2 regions of the Exiguobacterium sp. BRG2 genome follow, and region 1 is predicted to be linked to the other one. Evidence: a T-box and tRNA genes for the amino acid it is inferred to sense, from the RefSeq annotation. Region 1 holds a T-box; the other holds one or more tRNA genes.
What was found. A T-box is a leader RNA that pairs with one kind of tRNA and senses whether it is charged. The one in region 1 lies ahead of ileS (isoleucine--tRNA ligase), so its partner is inferred to be a tRNA-Ile.

Region 1 (3,425 bases):
TGTCTTTAACGAAGCCCAAGAGATTGGGGAACATCTTCGTCAGAACCGTGCTGTCATCGTCAATATGCAACGTATGTCAAAAGATCAATCACGACAGATGATCAACTTCTTATCTGGTGTCGTTTTCGCTCTCGATGGAACGATCACGACGATCAGTCAGAATACCCTCCTCTGTGTTCCAAACAATGTCGAGTTGGCTGGTAGCATCTCGAATCTTCTAGGAGAAGATGATATTAATCATAAGGGGTGGTAAGTATGGATTCACAAGTGATGTACGCGATTGGTCGTACATTAAGTACGTTATTACAATATTATAGTTATGTCATGATTGTGTACATTCTGCTATCTTGGTTCCCGAATGCCCGTGATTCGAAATTCGGACAAGTGCTCGCGATGTTGGTCGAGCCATTCCTAGCACCCTTCCGTCGTATTATCCCGCCTATCGGAGGCATGCTAGATATCTCGCCGATTGTTGCCTTTCTCGTCTTGAACTTGGCACAATCCGGTATCCGAGCTATCTTCTTCGTATGAGTGTATATGATCATTATCGTGGAAGCGAGCGGGAATTCGTCGATTCGGTCTTGAACTGGATTGATCACGTGGAAGCGACGTATACGTTTAAATTAACGGATTTTCTAGACCCTCGTGAACAGCAAATCACACAAGAACTCGTCGGTTCGAAATGCGCCCTCTTTTTTGAGGGCGGTTTCGAAGGCGCCGAACGTAAACGAGCAATCCTCGCACCAGACTATTATGAATACAACGCGGATGACTTTGACATTTCCATTTATCGCATTCATTATCCTACTAAATTCGTTGAACTATCTCATCGTCAAGTCACCGGTACATTATTGAACGTCGGATTGAAACGTGCCAAGTTCGGCGACGTCATCATCCAGGATCAAGTGCAATTTGCTGTCGCGGACGAAGTTGCGACATATATCGAAGCAAACGTCGAACGCGCAGGTAAGACGAAGATTCGTCTTTCGCGCGTAGACGCAGAAGATCGCTTGAAAGTGAAGGAACAAGAGTGGGAAGAGACGCTCGGGTTCGTCAGCTCACTTCGGTTCGATACTGTCGTCAGTGAAATTCTCGGCTTCTCCCGTCAAAAGGCACAGACGCTCATTAAACAGGGTGAAAGTAAAGTGAATTATAAGGTAGTCGATGACGTGAGTTTCATGCTTGAAGAAGGGGATCTGCTTTCCTTACGTGGAACGGGACGCGTCAAACTGATTGCGATTCTCGGATCAACGAAACGGGATCGAATCAAACTACAATACGGTATTTTAAAAGGATAAAAAATGCGGAGGAGGAATTCATCATGCCATTAACGCCACTCGATATTCATAATAAGGAGTTCACACGAAAGTTTCGCGGCTACGACGAGGATGAAGTGAACGAATTCCTAGATCAGGTCATCAAGGATTTTGAGTTGTTGTTACGTGAGAACCGTCAACAACAGGAAGTCATCCAAAACATGCAAGCGCGTGTCGATTACTTTAGTTCGATGGAAGAAACATTGAATAAATCGATTATTGTCGCACAGGAAGCGGCAGAAGAAGTGAAAGCGAATGCTTCAAAAGAAGCAAGCTTGATCTTGAAACAGGCAGAACGCGAAGCAGAGCAATTGCAAGATGCGGCACAACGCCGGGCACAACGGACGGACTTCGAAGTGGAACAGATGCGTAAGAAAATCGAACTCTATCGCAATCGCTTCAAAGTGTTGATCGATGCTCAAATGGAATTATTGACGAGCCACGACTGGGATGCATTTGATTTCTCTTCACGTGGAGCGCTTGACGATGTTCCAGCAGTTGCGTATAATGACGACGATGTCGTATAAATCAAATCAATGATAAGGACACGTCGCATCTTGGACAGTTGACAGCGAATCGGGAAATGGTGGAAGCCCGAGCAACGAAAGAGATGGGATATCCCCTTAGAGTGTATGACTGAACGTTCGCCGAACAGTAAGTCATGCCGGTTCACTCCCGTTAACGAGTTCTTAAGCGGTCCTGCGTCGTCGAACATACGAGCAGCAGGATTAGTAGGGTGGTACCGCGAGTTCAGCCAAGCTCGTCCCTATCTCAGGGATGAGCTTGGTTTTTTTGTACTTTTAAAGCGAAAGGTGAGAGATGGTCAGATGGATTACAAAGAAACCTTATTGATGATGAAAACGGAGTTTTTAATGCGAGGCAACTTGCCAAAACGTGAGCCGGATATGCAAGCACGATGGGAAGAGATGAATCTCTATGCTGCGGTCCAAGAAAAGAATGCTGGAAAGCCGACGTTCATCCTTCACGATGGTCCTCCTTATGCGAACGGTGACATCCACATGGGGCACGGATTAAACAAAGTTTTAAAAGACATCATCGTCCGTTACAAATCGATGAATGGCTTCCAGTCCCCTTACGTACCAGGTTGGGACACACATGGCTTGCCTATCGAGACAGCACTTCAAAAAGCAGGTGTTGACCGCAAATCGATGACGGTTGCGGAATTCCGTGAGTTATGTGCGAAATATGCGCTCGAACAAGTCGATCACCAACGTGATCAATTCAAACGTCTCGGTGTTCTCGGTGACTATGACAATCCATATATCACGCTTCAACCAGAATTTGAAGCAGCTCAAATTCGTTTGTTCGGGGACATGGCGAACAAAGGCTATATCTATAAAGGGAAAAAGCCGGTCTATTGGTCACCGTCTTCTGAATCAGCACTAGCTGAAGCAGAAATCGAATATCAAGACAAACGGTCAGCTGCGATCTATGTCGCATTCCAAGTCATGGATGGAAAAAACATCCTTGAGCCGACGGATCATTTCGTCATCTGGACGACCACTCCATGGACGATACCAGCGAACCTTGGAATCTCTGTCAGTGCAGAATTGACGTATGCGCGGATCGAGTATCAAGGAAAAGGATATATCGTAGCGGAAACACTTGTTCCAGAAGTCATCGAAGCGCTCGGATGGGAAGGCGCGACAATTGGACGTGTCTTCAACGGTGCGGACTTCGAGTACGTGAAAGCGAAACATCCGCTTTATGACCGTGAATCACTCGTCATGCTTGGCGACCACGTTACAGCTGAAGCGACGGGTGTCGTTCATACAGCTCCAGGACACGGGGAAGATGACTTCCGTATTGGTCAAGCATACGGGCTTGACGTTCTCTGCCCAGTTGACGATAAAGGTGTCATGACGGCAGAAGCTCCTGGATTCGAAGGCATGTTCTATGAAGATGCGAACAAAGAAATCGGTCTCGCACTCGAAGAAGCAGGCGCTCTCTTAAAACTGTCATTCATCAAACACTCGTATCCACACGACTGGCGGACAAAAAAACCGGTCATCTTCCGGGCAACGCCACAGTGGTTCGCTTCAATCAAAGACTTCCGTGCAGAAATCCTTGATGAGATCAAAGGCGTCC
Region 2 (3,425 bases), on a different contig from region 1:
TGGGAGATGGTCTCCAAAAAACAGCGGGAGACCGATTACGTTATATCCTCGATAAGTATACGACGAATCCACTATTAGGTATCTTAGCAGGTATCGTCGTCACGATATTGATTCAATCGTCATCCGGTACGACTGTCATCGTCGTCGGACTCGTGAGTGCAGGTCTGATGAATTTACGACAAGCAATTGGTGTCGTCATGGGAGCGAACATCGGTACGACGATCACGGCCTTTATCATCGGCTTCAACGTTAAAGAAGCGGCACTTCCGGCAATCGCCATCGGTGCTTTCTTGATCTTCTTCTTCAATAAAGAACGTGTTCAGTATATCGGACAGATTTTCTTTGGTTTCGGTGCATTGTTTTACGGTCTCACATTGATGGGGGACGGGATGGCTCCGCTCGAATCAAGTGCCTGGTTCCGAGAGTTGACTGTCTCGATGTCGGATAACCCATTGCTTGGTGTATTCGTGGGAACTATCTTTACAGTTCTTGTTCAGTCGTCATCTGCGACGATTGGTATCTTACAGGAGTTGTATGCTGGTGGCATGATCGATATCAAAGCGGCACTACCGGTCTTGTTCGGTGATAACATTGGAACAACGATTACGGCAGTACTTGCAGCACTTGGTGCGTCGATCGCAGCCAAACGGACAGCCGCCGCACACGTCATCTTCAATATCATCGGAACAATTTTGTTCTTGATCGCATTACCAGTGTTCTCAAGCTTCATCGCATGGATTACAGACGCGCTTGGTTTAGAACCGAAAATGCAAATTGCTTTTGCACACGGAACGTTCAATGTCGTCAACACATTGATTCAATGTTGGTTCATCGCACAAATCGCATGGCTCGTTCAAAAAATCGTACCAGGTACGGATACGACGATCGATTCAAAACCGCGTCATCTCGATCAAAACATCTTAAATCAATCTTCTGCGCTTGCCTTAAACCAAGCGAAACTTGAAGTTTTGCGTATGGGTGAATTCTCGAAAGACGCACTTGCGAAAGCGCACCGTTACACGCAATCGCATGATAAGAAGGATGTATCGGAATCAGAGCAGATTGAATACGCGATCAACCACTTAAATACAGAAGTCACGAGTTATCTTGTCAAAGTAGCCGCACATGATTTATCAGAGCGTGAATCAAATGATCATTCGCTACTGATGCATGCTGTCAATGACTTCGAGCGGATCGGTGATCATGTCGAGAATATCGTTGAATTAATCGACTTCCAGATCGTCAACCGGATTCAGTTCACCACATCTGCGAAGCGAGAGCTTGATGAGATGTATGTCCTGACACAAGAGATCGTCGCTTGTGCGATTCGCGCCGTCGAAGAAGATGATGTCACGCTTGCACGAAAAGTTCTTGAACTTGAAGGGAAACTTGATGCACTCGAACGTTCATTCCGTAAACATCATGTACTTCGCGTGAATGCTGGTGAATGTACAGGACAGGCGGGAATGATCTTCGTTGACTTACTTTCAAACCTTGAACGAATCGGCGATCACGCTGTGAACATCACGGATCTCGTCCTTGAACAGCGGACAGCATTAACGAACTAAGCGTAGACGTATTTTATAACAGCTGATTTCGAAAAAAATGAAATCAGCTGTTTATTTTTTTGAAATAGCATATTGACAAGTTTCGTCACATCTCGTAATCTAATAAGAGTAAGAAACATACATCATGGCGGTGTAGCTCAGCTGGCTAGAGCGTACGGTTCATACCCGTGAGGTCGTGGGTTCGACTCCCTCCGCCGCTACTATTACTTAAGGACCCTTAGCTCAGCTGGTTAGAGCTGACGGCTCATAACCGTCCGGTCGCAGGTTCGAGTCCTGCAGGGTCCATTTGGTGGAACGCTTCTCGTTGAAAAACGGGAAGCGTTTATTTTTGTTCGCTCAGGGAATAGTAAAGGTATTGTAATAATATTCATACTATAGTAACTAAGGGAGAGCGAAGAGAGATGGAACGTAACCATACGATGATGCAGTTTTTCGAGTGGCATGTAGAGAATGATGGAAAGCACTGGCAACGTTTGAAAGAACGAGCGCCTGAATTGCGTGCTGCCGGCATCACGTCCGTGTGGATTCCTCCAGCATCGAAAGGTCAGTCGGATGAAGATACAGGATACGGCATCTATGATGTCTACGACTTAGGCGAGTTCGATCAAAAAGGAACGGTCCGGACGAAATATGGCACAAAGGATGAGCTGGTCGAAGCAATCGAAGTTGCCCATGAGAACGATATCGCTGTTTATGCGGATGTTGTCATGAACCATAAAGCTGCAGCAGACGAACTCGAGACGATTAAAGTAGTGGAAGTCAATCCAGAAGATCGATCGAAAGAAATTTCAGAAGAGTTTGAAATCGATGCGTGGACGAAGTTTACTTTCCCAGGTCGTAATGGAAAGTATTCGGATTTCGTCTGGACGCACGAATTCTTCAATGGAACGGATTTTGACGCACGCGAAGAAAAAACAGGGATCTTTAAGATTTCCGGAAACAATAAAGATTGGAACAACCAAGTAGATGATGAGTTCGGCAATTATGACTATCTCATGTTTGCAAACATCGACTACAATCATCCGACGGTACGGGAAGAAATGATCCGTTGGGGACACTGGTTCAAGGACACGATCGATTGCCAAGGCTTCCGTCTTGATGCGATCAAGCATATCAACTATGAATTTGTCCGTGAATTCGCGAAATCGATGATGGAAAGCAGCGAAGGCGATTTTTACATGGTCGGCGAGTTTTGGAAGTCAGATCTCGACGATTGCCGTCATTTCCTGGACAGTGTCGACTACACGATCGATTTGTTTGATGTTCCGCTTCATTATAAATTCCATGAAGCTTCCAAGCAGGGAGAAAAATTTGATTTAACGACATTGTTTGCGGATACGCTCGTCGAGTCGCATCCGACGAATGCCGTGACGTTCGTCGACAATCACGATTCACAGCCTGGCGAGTCGCTAGAATCATGGGTGGATGACTGGTTCAAGCAACATGCCTATGCAGCGATCTTGTTACGTAAGGACGGATATCCATGTGTCTTTTATGGGGATTACTATGGCGTCCAAGGACCGACCCCTGTCGAAGGGAAAAAAGAGATGATCAATGCCCTGCTCTATACGCGCTATCATAAAGCATACGGAGAACAACAGGATTATTTCGATGATCCGCACTGTGTAGGCTGGGTCCGTCTTGGTGTCGATGAAATCGAGAACTCAGGTTGTGCCGTGTTGCTTTCGAACGCCGACATGTGCGAGAAACGCATGTTCGTCGGTGAAGAGCGTGCGGGTCAAGAATGGTTCGACTATACGAACCATCAAGATCATCCAGTCGTGATCGACGAAGAAGGATTTGGTGTCTTCCCGGTTCCGGGCGGAGGCGTCTCTGTTTTTGCTCCGCGAGAAGTCG

Region 2: it has a tRNA-Ile gene. The T-box ahead of ileS (isoleucine--tRNA ligase) is inferred to sense a tRNA for this amino acid. The anticodon was not compared.

What each region holds. Positions count from the first base shown of each region.
Region 1 is NZ_JAUZUW010000002.1:70,401-73,825, forward strand. Features, by position in the region: gene Q9R23_RS03055 (cell division protein SepF) at 1-253, shown strand, start outside; gene Q9R23_RS03060 (YggT family protein) at 256-531, shown strand; gene Q9R23_RS03065 (YlmH family RNA-binding protein) at 528-1,298, shown strand; gene Q9R23_RS03070 (DivIVA domain-containing protein) at 1,322-1,843, shown strand; T-box leader at 1,844-2,087, shown strand; gene ileS (isoleucine--tRNA ligase) at 2,144-3,425, shown strand, end outside.
Region 2 is NZ_JAUZUW010000001.1:204,383-207,807, forward strand. Features, by position in the region: gene Q9R23_RS01030 (Na/Pi cotransporter family protein) at 1-1,568, shown strand, start outside; tRNA gene Q9R23_RS01035 (tRNA-Met) at 1,695-1,768, shown strand; tRNA gene Q9R23_RS01040 (tRNA-Ile) at 1,780-1,853, shown strand; gene Q9R23_RS01045 (alpha-amylase) at 1,970-3,425, shown strand, end outside.